4 regions of the Sphingobium limneticum genome follow, and region 1 is predicted to be linked to each of the others. Evidence: predicted binding sites of a transcription regulator. Region 1 holds the regulator's gene; each other region holds the start of a gene.
What was found. Region 1 encodes LexA, which represses DNA repair genes until DNA is damaged. Its sites were predicted from a motif close to GTTCCNCNCTTGTTCT; they were not measured.
Positions count from the first base shown of each region.

Region 1 (4,210 bases):
GTGCGGGCGCCGCCAATGTGGAGGAACCCCGTTGGGGACGGGGCGAAACGGGTCACCACCTGCTTGTTCATTCCCGTTGCACTTACCGTCATATTCTTCGACATTCGCCTTAGCTGATCCATGGATGCGACGCCCCCTAGCATGGCTTTTGAGCCACGACAAACCTCCCTTGGTCGGAGGGCGGCGGCACTGTCCCGAAGCGGGCTGGAAGCGATGGAAAGCTGGCTGGAACAGGAGCGAGAACAGATCGGCCTGTGGGTGCCGATCGCGCTGGGCAGCGGCATCGCGGCTTGGTTCATCCTGCCTCATGCCATGGCCTGGCTGGCCTTTTGTTGCGGTGCGTTGGCGCTGGCCTGCATCGGCATGATGCTGCCGGATGGCGGGCGATTGCGGCGCATGCTTGTCGCCGGCGCAATATTGGCTTGCATGGGCTGCCTGCTGGTGTGGGGCAAGGCGACGTTGCTGGGGCAGCCGCCCCTGACGCGGGCGCGCTTCGTGCAGATGACGGGCGATGTGGCGGCGGTGCGGCCGGTGCCTGCGCAGGCGATGGTGCGAGTGATGATCCGGCCAGTCGATACGCCGGACCTGCCGGCTGTGGTGCGGGTCAATATCGCCGATGCCGATGTGCCGGCGGGATTGGGGGAGGGCGCTCGGATTCGCTTTCGCGTGCGGTTGATGCCCCCTGCGCCGCCGAGCGTGCCGGGAGGCTATGATTTTGCTGCGCGGGCCTATTTTCAGGGGATCGGCGCGACGGGCAAGGCGCTGAAGCCTGTTGAGGTGTTGACCCCGTCGACTGCGGCCCCGCCGCTGCGGGCACGTCTGTTCGGGCATATATTGGAACGGGTCGATGGGCCGGCGGAGGGGATTGCGGTAGCGCTCGCCACCGGGGATCAGGGCGCCATTCCAGAGGCGGATGCGGAAGCAATGCGGCGCAGCGGGCTGGCGCACCTGTTGTCGATCAGCGGGCTACATGTCACGGCGCTGATCGGCGCGGTGATTTTCCTGCTGATGCGGGTGATGGCGCTTAGCCAGCGGGCGGCGCTGGGCTGGCCATTGATGCTGATCGCGGCGGCGGGCGGCGCGCTGGCGGGGATCGGCTATACATTGCTGACCGGGGCAGAGGTGCCGACGGTGCGCTCCTGCGTCGCGGCGCTGCTGGTGTTGGGCGGACTGGCGATGGGGCGGGATGCGGTGACGCTGCGGCTGGTGGCGACCGGCGCACTGATCGTGCAGCTTTTGTGGCCGGAGGCGTTGGCCGGGCCGAGTTTCCAGATGAGCTTTGCGGCGGTGACGGCGTTGGTGGCGTTGGCGGAGCATCCCCGTTTCCGAGCCTTTGCCGCCGCGCGGGATGAAGGGCGATTGCGCAAGCTGGGGCGAAATCTGGCCGTGATGCTGGCGACGGGGATCGCGGTCGAATTGACCCTGATGCCGATCGCGCTGTTTCATTTCCACAAGGCGGGATTGCTGGGCGCCTTCGCCAATCTGATCGCCATTCCGCTCACCACCTTCGTCGTCATGCCGTTGGAGGCGTTGGCGCTGCTGCTGGATGTCGCTGGACTGGGGGCGCCGGCCTGGTGGCTGACCGAGCAGTCATTGAACCTGTTGCTGCTGCTGGCCCATGGCGTTGCGGCCAGCCCGATGGCGAGCCTGCTGGCGCCGACCATGGGCATGGGATTGTTCGGTATCGCCATGATCGGCCTGCTCTGGTGCCTGCTCTGGCGAACGCGCTGGCGCTGGCTGGGGCTTCCGCCGGTCCTTATCGCTGTGGCAGTGACCTTTGCCGCAACGCCACCGGATATTCTGGTGACCGGCGACGGTCGCCATGTGGCGGTGCGGACCGGAAAGGGCATGGCGATATTGCGCGATCGGGCGGGGGATTATGTGCGTGACGTCCTGTCCGAAAGCGCTGGTTATGATGGCGAACTGGCGGCGATCGCCGACTTGCCGGAGGCGCGTTGTTCCGTCGATCTTTGCGCTGTCCGCCTAAAGCACGGCAAGGGGCGGACTTGGAGGCTGCTGTTCACGCGCAGCGATGTGCTGATTGCCCGCCAAGATTTCGCGCGAGATTGCGCCGCGGCGGATATCGTCGTCAGCGATCGCGGGCTGCCGCGCTGGTGTCGTCCGCGCTGGATGAAGATAGACCGCCGGTTGCTGGCGCGCACCGGCGGTCTGTCGATCGGTCTGGAAAAGGGCGAAGTTCACACCGTCCATCGGCCGGGCGATGCCCATCCCTGGATCAGTCGCCCAAGGCCGCGACCAAGAGCCGCGGCCCCTTAATTATAGCGGCGCAACAGCCCCGCCAGCTTGCCCTGGATGCGGACCTGCCGTGAATCGTAGATTTGCGGCTCATAGGCGCTGTTCGCCGGGTCGAGGCGCACGCGGCCGCCGTCGCGACGGAAATATTTGAGCGTCGCTTCCGCTTCGTCGATCAGGGCGACGACGATCTGGCCTTCGCGGGCGACATCGGTGCGCTGGATCAGCGCGAAGTCGCCGTCGAGAATGCCGGCTTCCATCATCGAGTCGCCTGAGACTTCCAGCGCATAATGATCGCCAGCGCCTAGCAGAGCGGCAGGGACGGAGAGCATGGCCTGCCCCTCCATCGCCTCGATCGGAACACCCGCCGCGATCCGGCCGTGCATCGGGATTTCGATCACGTCATTGGCCGCGATCGGCAGGAGGGGCGGCGGCGTCACCAGCTTGGGCTTGGGCGGCACGATCGGCGTGGGCGCGCGGTGCATCGCGTCGGGGAGCTTCAACACTTCCAATGCGCGGGCGCGGTTGGGCAGGCGGCGGATGAAGCCGCGCTCCTCCAGCGCATTGATCAGACGATGGATGCCGGACTTGGATCGCAGGTCCAGCGCGTCCTTCATTTCCTCGAACGATGGCGACACGCCGCCTTCGTCCAATCGGGTCTGAATGAAGCTCAGCAATTCCTGCTGCTTGGGCGTCAACATTGCGGTCCTCCGTGGAACGTATGAGGAACGCATAGGAAACAGATGAAGGTTAGTCAAGCGTTCCGCGCATCAAAGTGGCAGGATGGTCACGCGTGTTCCGGGCGTGGCAGGGGGCGATCCGGCCGGGCGCAGGATCAGACAGTCGGCCTTGGCCATGGCGGCGGTCGCGGCGCTGTCCTGCGACGTGACGGAGACGATGCCGTCGGGCGCGCGCCAGGCACGCAGATAATCGTCGCGATCGCCGGTTTGCGGCAGGGCGGAGGCGAGCATGGCATCGCTCGTCAATGGCAGCGGATCGCGCGCGCCGCTGATATGACGGGCGAGCGGGAGCAGAAAGAGCGTCGCCGTAACGAAAGCGGAAACGGGATTGCCAGGCAGGCCGAGGAACAGTGCGTTGCCAAGCCGCCCGGCCATCAGTGGCTTGCCGGGGCGCATGCGGATCTTCCAGAAGTCGAGCGTGCCGCCAGCCTGGACGAAGGCAGGGCGGACGAGGTCATGATCGCCCACCGACGCGCCGCCGGTCGACACGATGATGTCGGCACTCCTGGCGCGACCCAGCGCGGCGACCATCGCATCGAGATCGTCCGGGACGATGCCAAAGTCGATGACGTCGCAGGGCAGGGCGGCGAGCAGGGCCGCCAGCATCGGCGCGTTGGAGGAGGGCAGCAGGCCAGCGGGCGTCGGCGCGCCGGGCGGCACCAGTTCGTTGCCGGTGGACAGGATGGCGATCCGGGGACGGCGGGTGACGGGCACGGTGCCATGGCCACCCAGCACAGCGAGGGCTATCTGCGCCGGGCCGAGGCGGCTGCCGGCATCCAGCAGGATCGCATTTTGTGCGAAGTCGGAGGCGGTCGGGCGGACATGGCGGCCGGGCGTCAGCGGGTCGGCGCTGGCGGTCAGGCGATCGCCGTCGCGGGTCGCATTTTCCTGGATCAATATCGCGTCGGCACCGGGCGGCAGCGGCGCGCCGGTGAAGATGCGGCTGGCTTCCCCTGGTGCCAACGTGGGTTGGAAGCCAGTTCCTGCCGCGCTTTCGGCGGTGACGCGCCAAGGGCCGGGCATTTCGGTGGCGCGGACCGCATAGCCATCCATCGCCGACAGATCGGCCCAGGGCTGGTCACGCAGGGCGGCAATATCCTGCACCAGCCAGCGGCCGACGGCTTGCGCAATCGGAACGGTTTCCACCGGCAGCCGGTCGGCCAGCGCGAACAGGCGAGCCTGCGCTTCTTCGACCGGCAACAGGCTCATGGGACGCG
Region 1 covers NZ_VYQA01000005.1:24,957-29,166, reverse strand. The annotation lists gene gltX (glutamate--tRNA ligase) at 1-104, opposite strand, end outside; gene F4U95_RS08100 (ComEC/Rec2 family competence protein) at 214-2,277, shown strand; gene lexA (transcriptional repressor LexA) at 2,274-2,954, opposite strand; gene F4U95_RS08090 (molybdopterin molybdotransferase MoeA) at 3,024-4,202, opposite strand; gene moaC (cyclic pyranopterin monophosphate synthase MoaC) at 4,199-4,210, opposite strand, start outside.

Region 2 (4,210 bases), on a different contig from region 1:
GATCGTAGCGAATGAGGAGAGCCTGGACGATCTCTTCCGGTGCGAGCCCGGCATAACGGGCGGCGCGCGCCCTGACTGGCAGCAGCCATTGCGGGATTGGGTCGGTCGGCGCGAATGTGCCGGTTTCGAAATCATAGCTCCAGCCATAGCTGCGCGTCAGCCGCTTGCCGGTCCACTGCTGGTAGCGGAAGGGCGTAAGGCTCGTTTCTTCGATCCGTTCGATCAGCGCTCGCTCTTCGCGCGCCGTGAGAAAATCATCGCTCCACGAAAGGCCTGGCAGGAGAGGCACGCCGAAAAGGTCAGCCTGCCCTGCGCCATTTTGCGCGAACATACCCATTTCCCAAACCTGCTTCAAAAGGCCAGGCTCGTCTGAACGGGCTTGGTCAAAATCTCTTCGACCGTGAAGATGTCTGCCGGCGGCGTCACCAGCAATTCCGCTTCGGGCACGGCGAAATCCAGCCATTTCTGTGCATCCCTGCGCTCGATGATGGCGCCATGACGCGCCTGATAGCGGATGACGTCAGGGTTCGCGTCGAGCGTTATGATCCGGTAGCTCACGGGCCACTCGCCCATGGCCGGCTCCCAGATCGCAGCGAGATAGAAGAAATTGCCATCCTCGCGGTAAGCGCGAAACTTCTTCTCGCCATTGCGAATGTGGAATTCCGATGCCGCGACAAGACAGCGATGGCTGGGAAATTGCCGCCCTTCGGACCGGATGAACTCGTAGCGCACCCCGTCGGCGAAGCGCGGGTTGGAACCCCAGGCCGCCTCGATCATCTCAATCTCGGCCATATCATCGGGATTGCGCCTTATGATGGCACGGCGACTACCGAGCGCGTCGGAGTCGAAGGGTGTTGCTTTCGAGTCCATCAAAGGAACATACAGGGAACGATATCGAGGAGCAAGCGGCGGCGAATAAGGAGGTTCAATGTGCAATGACTATCGCCTGCTGATCGACATCGCGTCGATCGCCGAGGATTTCGAGGGGCTCAAGATCAAGATCGGCATGCCCGAAGGTGCCCCGAATGTGCCGGCGCGCGAGGACATCAGGATGACCGACATGGCCCCGATCGTCCGGCGCAGCGAGGCGGGAAGCGGGATCAATGAACTCCTCAACCGGCGCTGGTCATGGCCGGGCCGTAACGGCAAACCCGTCTATAATTTCCGCACCGAGGGCCGGGAATTCGCATCCAGTCGCTGCCTGATCCTGGCCGACGGATTCTACGAATTCACTGATCCTGCCGATCCCAAACAGAAGCGGCTCGACAAATGGCTTTTCACCATGGCCGACCATGACTGGTTCTGCATCGCGGGCATCTGGCGCGAGAGCCCCATGGGCGAAGCCTTCACCATGCTTACCATGGATGCCGGGCCGGACATTGCGCCCTATCACCACCGTCAGATCATCCCGCTCGCTCGCGACCAATGGGCCGACTGGCTCGATCCTGGCGTGCCGGCCAAAGAGGTGTTGCGCTGGTTGCCGCAGGGAAGTCTGCCTGTAACCCAGGTCTATGGCGCGCCCCCCGCGCAAGGCGCGCTGCTCTGATGGGAGACGATGCGTCCCTCGCCCGTTTTCTCGATTCCCAGGCCGGCAGTTATGCGGCCGCTCTGTCGGAGATTTCCGCAGGGGCCAAACGCTCTCACTGGATGTGGTATGTCTTCCCGCAATTGCGCGGTCTTGGTCATAGTCCGACCGCGCAATATTATGGAATCGCCTCGATCGAGGAAGCACGTGCCTATCTCCACCATCCACTTCTCGGGAAGCGATATCGCCAGTGCGTCCACGCGTTCCTGCAACTCGATATCGATGATCCTGTCGTCGTTTTCGGGGCTGTGGACGCCATGAAATTGCGCTCCTCGCTCACTTTATTTGAAGCGGCGTTCCCTGCCCCATCCTTTGCCGATGTGCTCGATCGCTGGTTCTTCGGCGAGCGCGATCCAGCGACGCGCCGGCTTCTGCAGAGTTGATCCGTTACGAACTAACTATTGAGAAAATTGGGATTCATCGCCCTTGACGAAACGGGTGGCAGGGCGGAACATAAAGGGAACATTTGAGTCGTATGTTCCCATGCCCACGCTATCCTCTTTTCCCGATCGGCCGCGCGCCGATCAGCTTGCCGCGCTCCGCGCGGGGCTCGCGCACAGCAACAGCGCGCGCAGTCCTGCAATGCCTTTTGGCGTGTCTGCGCTGGACGAGCGGCTGGCAAGTCATGGCCTCGATAGCGCTGGACTGCATGAGATTGCGGCGGCGTCGGCGACGCTGAGCGACGATGCTGCGGCAACCCTTTTTGCAGCCGGGATCGCCGCCCGCTTTGCAGCTGATCCGCAGCTCAGCATATTCTGGGCGCTCACACAGTTCGACCTCTACGCGCCTGGCCTGGAGCAGGTCGGACTTGGTCCGAACAAGGTTTTTTACGCCCAAGGGCAAAAGGACAATATCGTCCTCGCCATGGCCGAGGACGCACTGCGCGACGGATCGCTGGCGTGCGTCATTGCCGAAGTCAGACAGGCCGACCAGACAGCAACCCGCCGTCTTCAGCTTGCCGCCTCCGATAGTCGGACGCCGATGCTGCTCTATCGCCGCCATCGCGCCCGCGAGCGCTGTCCGCTAAGCGGCCTTTCTTCCGCCATGACCCGATGGCGCATCGGCTGCCTGCCATCCGCGCGCCTCGCCCATCCCGGCGTCGGCCGGGCGCGCTGGTCGATCGAACTTGTACGCCAGCGCAATGGCAATCCCTTTTCCCTCGAACTGGACGCCTGTGATGACAAGGGTCGCCTCGCTCTACCTGCCGCAGCTCGCCATCGAGCGGCTTCGGCGGCTGGAGCGGACAGTCAGGCCGCCTGAAACAGGCGGGATTGCGCTCGCGCCGCGCCTTGCAACACCGATCGACGATAATCCCGGCGCCTGCTCCGTACCCCGCGGCGGCGGCTGGCGCCCCGGCGCCCGCTGGGCGCGTGATGGATCGCTCGGCAATCGCCCCAGTCAGGCCGAGATCGATGCACTCCCTGCCCATCAGCGTCCCACCATGCGCGAGATGGGACGGCGCAGCGAATCCGCCGACCATCCGTTCAGAGCCATGCCTGCAGAGGATGCAGGAAGAGGGGCAGCAAGTGCCCTTCCGCTCAATTGGGCGACCTTCTGGGGAAAGCCGATGGTCTTGATCGAGCGCGCCGGCCAGCGCGATGTCGTCACGGCGGCGTGCCCCGTCGCGCTGGACCTTGGTCTGCGATCCGGCATGGCAGCCGCCCATGCGCGAGCGCTGGTGAGCGATCTGGACGTGCGCGATGCACAACCGCAAGCAGATCGTGCATGGCTTGAGCGGCTGGCGTTCCATGCCATTGGTCACTGGACACCCACAGCCTGCATATCGGGCGCCGATGGCCTGTGGCTGGACCTCACCGGTACGACCCATTTGTTCGGTGGCGAAGCGCGCTTCTGTCGCCGGCTCCTTCGCTTCCTCGAGCGACTGGGTTTCACCGCCAGCATTGCGATCGCCGGCACGCCGGGCGCTGCTTATGCGCTCGCGCGCTATCGCGGCGAGGCCGTCACCCTATTGCCCCATGGCGGCGAGTCCCAGGCCATTGCCGATCTGCCGCTGGCCGCTCTGCGCCTTACGCCCGACGCTCTGATGGCGGCCGCGCGCTTCGGCATCGAACGTATCGCCGACCTTTATCCCATGCCGCGCGGTCCATTGGCCAAACGCCTGGGTCTCGATGCCGTCCGGCGGCTTGACCAGGCCCGCGGCATGGTCGCCGAACCCATTATCCCGCTCATCCCGTTCGACCTTCCGTGCGTCGAGCGGCGCCTGCTTGAACCGATCGGCACGGCGGAAGCCATCGTCCAGGTGATTGGCGATCTGGTCGACGATCTGGTGGCCCTCCTCCAGGAACGCGGCGTGGGGTTGCGCACGGCGCACCTGACCTGCAAAATCGTCGATGCCACCGAGCAGCCGATCGCGATCGGCACCGCCCGGGCAACGCGCGACGCGCGGCATTTGAAGCGCATGCTGGCAATGCGGGTGGAAAAGATCGACCCAGGCCTTGGCATAGAGGCGATGGCGCTCGCCGCCCCTCGTGTCGAGCCGCTGGAGGCCCAGACGCTGGAGGCATCGCTCGGAAGCGGCGATCGGCCGACCGACATATCCACGCTTCTCGATCAGCTCGCAGGACGGATAGAGCCCGATGCCCCCTTCCGGCTGTCCGCCCATGA
Region 2 covers NZ_VYQA01000012.1:118,570-122,779, reverse strand. The annotation lists gene F4U95_RS16350 (alpha-ketoglutarate-dependent dioxygenase AlkB) at 1-337, opposite strand, end outside; gene F4U95_RS16345 (SOS response-associated peptidase family protein) at 352-870, opposite strand; gene F4U95_RS16340 (SOS response-associated peptidase family protein) at 929-1,546, shown strand; gene F4U95_RS16335 (DUF1810 domain-containing protein) at 1,546-1,968, shown strand; gene F4U95_RS16330 (ImuA family protein) at 2,069-2,845, shown strand; gene F4U95_RS16325 (Y-family DNA polymerase) at 2,763-4,210, shown strand, end outside.
Region 2: F4U95_RS16330 (ImuA family protein) is a predicted target of LexA. The motif match lies at 2,034-2,049, and genes of this name have one in related genera.

Region 3 (4,210 bases), on a different contig from region 1:
GCGAAGGATAAGGACGTCTCTCCCCGATCCATCGAGCGCAGTTCACCGGCGCCGAACCTTAAAATGCGTGTTGTAGAACTCGACGAGGATGCTGGCACTTACCTGCTGGAGCGCGTCGGCTAACCCGCACTATTCATGAGGCCTCCGCTCCGGGTTCGTGCGAGCATGGTTTGTCGGTCGTCGGGTGATCAGAGCAAGCTCCTCCGGCGGTTTTTTTTCACCGCGTCAGGATCGATGGGCTTTTCGAGGTTGAAGGACGAGGGCTCGGGCTTTGGGCGGCACTGCCGCGCTGGTTATGTGGGTGCCGGCCGGAGGCCGGTGGCAATGGTTCTGAACAGGCTGGCATCGGGACAGGCTGACGCGAAGGCGACGCGGATGCGCGTAGCGGTTTCGATGACGCGGGCGGCGACCTTGAGCAACCGCAGGCGCAGCGTTGCGAACTCGGCGGTGGCGAGCGCGGCAGCCTTCGGGATTTCCTGCTGGATGCGCCACACGAGCCAGTAGGCGGCGGTGTGCAGGATGAGGCGCATCTGGTTGGCATTGGCTGAGCGGCACGAGGTACGATCGCTGGCAAGCTGGGTCTTGTGGCGCTTGATCAGGTTCTCGGCGTTGCCGCGCGCGCAGTAGAGGGTGTCGTAGATATGCTCAGCCGAACCTTCGGCCAGCGAGGTGACGACATAGCGGATGTCCATGCCCAGCGTGCTGGCCTCGATCCGGGCGACGACGCGGCGCTGGCACTTCCAGCTCTTCGCGCCGTAGTGGGTCTCGGCATAGTTGCGCAGGACCGGATATTGGCGCTGAGCCCGCTTAACCGCGCAGGCATCGGCGGCAGCGACGATTTCGGGATCAGCACGCAGCGCGGCGTTGGTCGGCAGGCCGAACACGTAGTCGACGCCGGCCGCCTCGCAGAAGGCCATGACCTCGGGCCGGCCATAGTGCCCGTCGCCGCGGATGGTGATGTGCGTTTCGGGCCAGTGCCGGCGCAGATGGCGCACCAGGCGCCGGATGTGGCCGGCAGCTTCGGCGCCCGACGGTGTCTTGCCGGTGCGCAGCAGCATCGCCACCGGTCGGCCGGTGGCAGTGTCGTAGACATGGATCGGCAGGAAGCAGCGCTCGCCATGATGCCCGTTCCAGAAGGAGAGCTGCTGATAGCCATGAACAACGTCACAGGTGTCATCGATATCCAGCGTCACCGCCGCCGGCGCGGCGGGGTAGCTGGTGCAGTAGATGTCGATCATCGCGGCCATCATCCTGGCCAGTTCGCGTGTGGTCGGCGCATTTTCCCACCGGCTCATCGTCGGTTGGCTGGCCAGCCCCGCGCCCGATCCCGGCAGCTTGCCCAGCGCCAGACGGAAGCCCGGATCGTCGCGCAGAGCGTCGAGATCATCGGCGTCTTCATAGCCGCAGGCGATCGCGAACACCCGGGCACGCAGGATGTCATCAAGGCGATGGATCACCCGCACAGGGTCCCGCGGATCGGCAATGCAAGCCGCAAGCCGCCGGCAAAGCCCCATCGCGCGCTCGGCCTGTGCCAGCAGCAGAACACCGCCATCCGAGGTGAGCCGACCTCCGTCGAACGCGGCTGTGATCTTCTTGCGCCCGATCGCTGGAAACGAAAATCCCGGCGCGCTATCATCGCTCCCGGCGGGTGTGGCCCGTGGCATAAATTGCCTCGCTGCAGGACTGGTCTAGACACCCATTTTCCTACATCAAAGCAATCGCTTACACCACTCCCGCCAACCCTGCTGACTGAGCCCGATGAATAAGCCGGGCTAATCATCTACATCTTGAGAATCTTGAACGAGAAATCGATGTCAGAACGTCGATCAACATAGCGATCGGTGAATCGATAAATCTCGAAAGAAACATAGCCTCAAGTAGCTCGGCACGTTGATTGCGGTAACCGTTGTCGGTGCCAAGCGCTTAATCATATAATGGCCATCTGCCGCCCTCCGTCCGGCGGCGGCGATCCGCTCCGCCACAGATCCTTCGTGCGCTGCACCACCATGCGACTGCCCGGGATCGGCGGACGGAACTGGAACCGGATGACGTCCTGTATCCCGCCTTGCAGCCAGTCATCATATTCGTGACGGTCCAGCAGGACGGGCATGCGGTCGTTGGTCGGCGGGATCACCTCGTTCGCCTCCATCGTCATCCCTGCATAGACGGGGCCCTCATCCGGCAGGTTCCGACAGAAGCCTGCCCAGGCCATGATCGGCTCGTTCCTAAGTGAGAATCACGTCCGGGTCTTGCCGCCCTCGTTGCCATCAGGGTTGGCGAAGTGCGTCAGGACGATCAGGCAGCGGTAGCGCGGCTCGACGACGATCCTCTCCCACATCGGATTCGTCAGGTCCGCCACCATTCCGACTCGCCCCGGATCCTCGCCACGCTCGCGCATCTCCCTTGTCACGCGTGGGAACCCCCAGGTGACAGACTTCAGGATGCGGCGGCTGCCCTTCTCAAAAATAATGAGACCGGGCAGTCCCTCGACCGTCTCGTCCGGAATGTGGACATCGCGCACCGGATCGATGCCGAAATGAGCCGCGATCTCAGCCGGACTGGCCATGACCGTGTGCAAGCGAGACATCCAAGGCTCCTAAGTCTCCGAATCGCTCTCGTCCTACCATGGAACAATGCAAGAACAAAATTGCGTTGACTCCAAGCCCACTTCAGCATGAACAAACAGGGAACGAATCCAACCAACTGTGTTTCCCGAATCCCATGCACCAGCCCACCGTCCTTGCAGATCTCCGTCAGCGCATCGCGCTGATCGAGGGCGCGTGCGCGCGGCACGCAGCCCTGCCGTTCGGCATCGACGCCATCGATCGCCACCTGCCGGCGGGGGGAATATCGACCGGTGCGCTGCACGAGGTCGCGGGCAGTCCGGAGCTGGCCGACGACGCGGCCGCGACTGTGTTCCTCGCCGGCATTCTCGCGCGAAGCGAGGGGCCGGTCTTCTGGTGCCTTCGCTGGCGCGACCTCTTCGCTCCAGCACTCCACCTCGCCGGACTCAACCCTGATCGCGTCATCTATGTCGAGGCGGGCAGCGACACGAACGTACTCATCGCCATGGAAGAGTGCCTGCGCCATGCAGGCCTCGGCGGCGTGGTCGGTGAACTCAAGAAGACAACGCTCACTGCGTCCCGCCGCCTGCAGCTGGCTGCCGAGCAATCCGGCGTGCCGGCCTTCGTCTTCCGGCGGGCTTCGCCGATCGAGCAGGTAGGCGATGGCACGGCCGCGCTGACGCGGTGGCGCGTGACGGCGGCGCCCAGCGAGAAGTTGAGTATCCCCAGCCTCGGCCGCCCTCGCTGGCGGCTCGAACTCGAACGCGCCCGTGGCGGCGATCCCCAACTCTGGACGGTGGAGGCCTGCGATGAGACGGGTCGTATCGGTCTTCCTCTCGACGTGGCCCACGGATCGCGTCAGGCGGAAGGCCGGCAGGCCGCCTGACGGCGCGCCGCTCCCTCTAGTCACAGCACTTCCCGACCATGGTCGCCGCGTCATTGCAGCCGTGTGCGTCGAAGCGCGCCGACTCGGCATCCTGCCCGGCATGACAGTGACACGCGCCCGGTCGCTGGCCCCCGACATAGATGTGGTGGATGCGGATCCTGATGGCGATCTGGAGGGTCTACGCCGCCTCGCCTTGTGGGCGGGCAAGCGATATTCGCCCGTCGTCGCGCCCGATCCGCCCGACGGCCTCTGGCTGGACATCACCGGCTGCGCCCATCTCTTCGACGGCGAGGTTCCGCTGCTCAAGGACATCATGCGCCGAGTCGCCGGTTCCGGCATGGCCTGCCAGGCCGCGGTCGCGGACACTGCGGGATGCGCCCACGCGGTAGCCCGTTTCGTGCCGTCCGGTCGCCCTGGGATTGTCGAACGCGGAAACGTCCGCAGGGCGATGTCGATCCTGCCGATCTCTGCGCTCCGGATCGAACCGGGCGTTGCCGACGAGCTCCGCCGCATGGGGTTCGAGCGGATAGAGCAGTTGATCGCCGCGCCGCGCGCTCCACTGGCCAAGCGCTTCGGCCGCCAGCTCTACAAACGGTTGGACCAGGCGATGGGTCAGATCCCCGAGCCCATCGATCCCATCTTCTCCGTAGACATGCCCCGCGTCCGTCGCGGGCTGCTCGAGCCGATTGGCACGGCGGAGGCCATCGCCCAAGTGATAGGCGACCTGTCCGCCGACATCGCCGCCGCCATGACGAAGAGC
Region 3 covers NZ_VYQA01000003.1:74,602-78,811, forward strand. The annotation lists gene F4U95_RS05040 (hypothetical protein) at 1-123, shown strand, start outside; gene F4U95_RS05045 (IS1380 family transposase) at 294-1,664, opposite strand; partial or broken gene F4U95_RS25055 (SOS response-associated peptidase family protein) at 1,928-2,218, opposite strand; gene F4U95_RS25060 (hypothetical protein) at 2,237-2,566, opposite strand; gene F4U95_RS05055 (ImuA family protein) at 2,722-3,450, shown strand; gene F4U95_RS05060 (DUF6504 family protein) at 3,374-4,210, shown strand, end outside.
Region 3: F4U95_RS05055 (ImuA family protein) is a predicted target of LexA. The motif match lies at 2,676-2,691, and genes of this name have one in related genera.

Region 4 (4,210 bases), on a different contig from region 1:
TTCGCGCCCGTCTTGGCTGCGCCCGCGCGCCTTGAAACCGATCGACAGCCGATGCTCGGTTTCGATCACCTGCGCCGGGCTGTTGAGATTGAGGCTCTGGGGATGCCCCTCGAAATCGGTGACGGTCACGAACAGGTCGAGCGGATGCCCCTCCGGCAACAGCGGTTGCCCCTTTTCCGCCGCCGCCATCGCGTCGAACGCATCGACCAGCATGGCCGAAAATATCTCCCCGCCAAAGGGCGGCTCGAACCAGCGCGACCGAATGAAGCGGGAAAGTTTCATCCGCACTTCTTCGCGCGTGTCCGGTGCCACGGTCCGCTCCACCGCGTCGCCCGGCCGCCGCGCCGCCATCCACACCAAAGGCGTGGCCCAGAATTTCGTCATGGCGCGGGCAGGGCGGGCGTCGGGGTCCAGCAACCGATCGACATCGGCATTGTCCAGCCACATGGTCGTCAACGGCTCCAGCGACTGCCCCGTCTCGATCGCCTGCGCCAGAAAAATGCCGTTGATCCCGCCCGCGCTGGCGCCCGCGATAATGTCGGGCATGACGCGCAATCGCACCCCGCTGGCCGCCTCCATCGCGGCGAGCACCTGCGCATAGACGGCCTCGCTGCCGCCGCTGGCCGGCACGCCATCATGAAAGGCCCGGCTGGCGCGCGCCAGATGCCACACCTCCTTGGTGATGCCGTGCATGTAGATCGCCAGGCTGATCCCGCCATAGCAGACCAGCGCCAGCCGCAATTCCCGCTCCTTCATGGGGCGAACGTCGCAGAGGGAAGTGGGATTGGCAACCCAAAGCCCATTCGTTCACCCAACCGCAAACTCCGCCCAGATCGGCAGATGGTCCGAAGCCTTCCGCGCCGCCGCGCTCTCATGCACGCCGCAATTCGTCAGCTTGAGTTTCCCGCAGTGCATGATCCTGTCCAGCCGCGCCACCGGCCGCCGCGCATGGAAACTACGCCCACAAGGCGCAAAGCTGTAATGCCGCGCAAAATCGGCCAGGCATCCCCGCCCGGCGCTCCATTCGTTGAGGTCGCCCATCAGCACGGTGGGCATCGCCTCGCCCTGCGCCGCCGCATGGATCACCGCCGCCGCCTGCCGCCGTCGCCACAGCCCCGACAGATCCAGATGCATGCCGAACACCCGCACCGACGCGCCGTTCAGCGTCACCTCCGCCATGGTCGCGCCACGCGGCTCCAGATAGGGCAGGTGCAGCACGTCGTGGCTCCCGACCTCCGCTTCCTTGCGCACCAATATCGCATTGCCGTGCCAGCCCATCGAATCGGTCTGCACGTTGAGCGGCACCGGCCGATATCCACTCTGATTGTCCATCAACAGCGGTGGGATCGCCGCTGACCGCACGCCAAAGCGCCGGTCCGCCTCCTGCAAGGCGACGATATCGGCATCCACCTCCGCCAGCACCTCCAGCACCCGTTCCGGCACCCGCCGCCGATCGGTGCCGATGGCCTTGCGGATATTATAGCTGGCAACCCGGATTGTTTTCATGCCGTTTCAATGCGCCAGCTTGGCGGATGTTTCCAGATCATGTTGCGATGTTCTTGAATTGTTCCTAAATTCCTTCCATACAAACTCCCGTTCGGTTCGAGCTTGTCGAGAACCCGCGCGCATCGGTTCTCGACAGGCTCGAACCAAACGGAGATGAGAAGACATGGCCAAGGCAAAACGCAAATTCGTCTGTCAGCAATGCGGCACCGTCGCCAGCCGGTGGCAGGGCCAGTGCGAGGATTGCGGCGAATGGAACAGCATCGTCGAAGAAGCTGCGGAAACGGTCTTCTCGTCCCGGCATGACCTGCAAAATGGCGGACGCGCCATTACGCTGGTCGGCCTCGACAGCACGGTCGAACTGCCTCCGCGCACCAGCACCGGCATCGCCGAATTCGACCGGGCGCTGGGCGGCGGCATCGTCCATGGCTCCGCGACCCTGATCGGTGGCGATCCGGGCATCGGCAAATCCACGCTGCTGCTGCAAGCCGCCGCGCGCATCGCCGCGCGCGGGCTGTCGGTCGCCTATATCAGTGGCGAGGAAGCCGCCGATCAGGTCCGCCTGCGCGCCCAGCGCCTGGGCCTCGGCAACGCGCCGGTACAATTGGCCAGCGCCACCTCCGTCCGCGATATCCTGACGACCTTGGGAGATGGGCCACCGCCAGCCTTGCTCATCATCGACTCCATCCAGACGATGCACAGCGACCTGATCGAAGGCGCGCCCGGCACCGTCAGCCAGGTTCGGGCCTCGTCCCAGGAACTCATTAAATTCGCCAAGCAGCGCGGCACCGCGCTGATCCTGGTCGGCCATGTGACCAAGGATGGCAGCATCGCCGGCCCGCGCGTGCTGGAACATATGGTCGACACCGTGCTGGCGTTCGAAGGCGAACGCAGCCACCAATATCGCATCCTGCGCGCGGTCAAGAACCGCTTCGGCGGCACGGATGAGATCGGCGTCTTCGCCATGGTCGCCGAAGGGCTGGAGGAAGTCGCCAACCCATCCGCCCTGTTCCTCACCAATCGCGACGAGACGGTCACGGGCGCGACCGTCTTCCCCGCGCTGGAAGGGACGCGGCCGGTACTGGTCGAAATTCAGGCGCTGGTCGTGCGCCTCTCCAGCGGCGCGACCCCCCGCCGCGCCGTGGTCGGCTGGGACAGCGGCCGGCTCGCGATGATCCTTGCCGTGCTGGAGGCGCGCTGCGGCCTCAGCTTCTCGACCTGCGAAGTCTATCTCAACGTCGCGGGCGGCTATCGCCTGACCGATCCGGCCGCCGACCTCGCCGTCGCCGCCGCGCTTATCTCCGCCATGTCGGAACGGCCGGTGCCGGTCGATATCGTCCTGTTCGGCGAAGTCGCCCTGTCGAGCGAAATCCGCCCCGTATCCCATTCGCCCCTGCGCCTGCGCGAAGCGGCGAAACTCGGTTTCGCCCGTGCCTATATCCCGGCGTCGGCGGCGGACGGGGTCAAGGGAATCGCGGTCAGCGGTTTCCGCACCCTCGCGCAGCTTGTTGACCAGATGCTGGGACGCGGATAGCGACGGCGGGAAATCTCCAGCTTGTTCACCGGCCTGCGCCGGGGAACAGCGTCAGGAAATACAGGCTCGCCAATGAACGCCATCGACATTCTCGTCCTGCTCGCCATCGGCGGTTGCGCCGTGCTGGGCCTCATGCGCGGTTTCGTGCTGGAAACCCTCTCGCTCATCGCCTGGGTGCTGGCGATCTTCGCCATCCGCCTGTTCCATGCCCCGGCCGCCGAATTGCTCAGCGCTTTCGTCGGCAACAGCAGCGGCGCGGCGATGCTGGCGCTGGTCCTCGTCTTCGGCGTGACCTTCGGCGTAGGGAAACTGATCGCCCACGCCATCGGCCGGCGCACGCGCCAGTCGATCCTGGGTCCGGTCGACCGGGTGCTGGGCGCGGGCTTCGGCGCGGTAAAGGGCCTGATCGGCGCGACGATCCTCTTCCTCGCCTTCAGCCTGGTCTATGACACATTCTACGGCAGCGGCGCCCGCCGCCCCGACTGGCTCAGCGACGCGCGCACCTATCCGCTGCTCAACGCCAGCGGTCAGGCGATCAGCGAATTTCTGGCAGAACAACGCGCGAAAAAGCCGGCTGCGGAAAACCAATAAATTCCGTTCGGTTCGAGCTTGTCGAGAACCCTTGTGCCAGGGTTCTCGACAAGCTCGAACCGAACGGAAGAGGGGATGTTAAAGCCACCCCTTCAATCGATAGGCCGCCACGGTCGCGCTCAACCCATCCTCGGTCTTCACCTGAGGCAACCATAGCCGCTTGGGCGGTTGCCGGCGTTTGCCCACCACCCAGTCGGGATGGCAGAAATAATCGACCCGGTCCGGTGTCAGCTTGGCCTTTTTCCCGCGCACCAGCCGGTCGGCCCGCGCAGCGATGGTCAACAGCCATTCCGGCGTCGCCAGCGTCTTCACCGACCGCCCGATCGCGCGGCCGATCGCCTGCCCGAAATCCTTGTGATCCCATCCGCCCGGCGTACCGTCATCGACCTCATAAATGCGGGTCAGGCTGTTCTCGCGCTCGCCCGACAACGCCAGCAGCAGCGCGGCCAGATCGCCCACATGGATCACCGACAAGCGGCCGCCCGGCGGCAGCATCATGATGCCGCGCTTGGCCATGCGGAACAGTTCCAGCATTTCCTTGTCACCCGGCCCGTAAATCGCCGGCGGCCGAACGATGGTCCA
Region 4 covers NZ_VYQA01000007.1:59,713-63,922, reverse strand. The annotation lists gene F4U95_RS10920 (patatin-like protein) at 1-756, opposite strand, end outside; gene F4U95_RS10915 (endonuclease/exonuclease/phosphatase family protein) at 808-1,506, opposite strand; gene radA (DNA repair protein RadA) at 1,670-3,037, shown strand; gene F4U95_RS10905 (CvpA family protein) at 3,110-3,628, shown strand; gene F4U95_RS10900 (NAD-dependent epimerase/dehydratase family protein) at 3,707-4,210, opposite strand, start outside.
Region 4: radA (DNA repair protein RadA) is a predicted target of LexA. The motif match lies at 1,556-1,571, and genes of this name have one in related genera.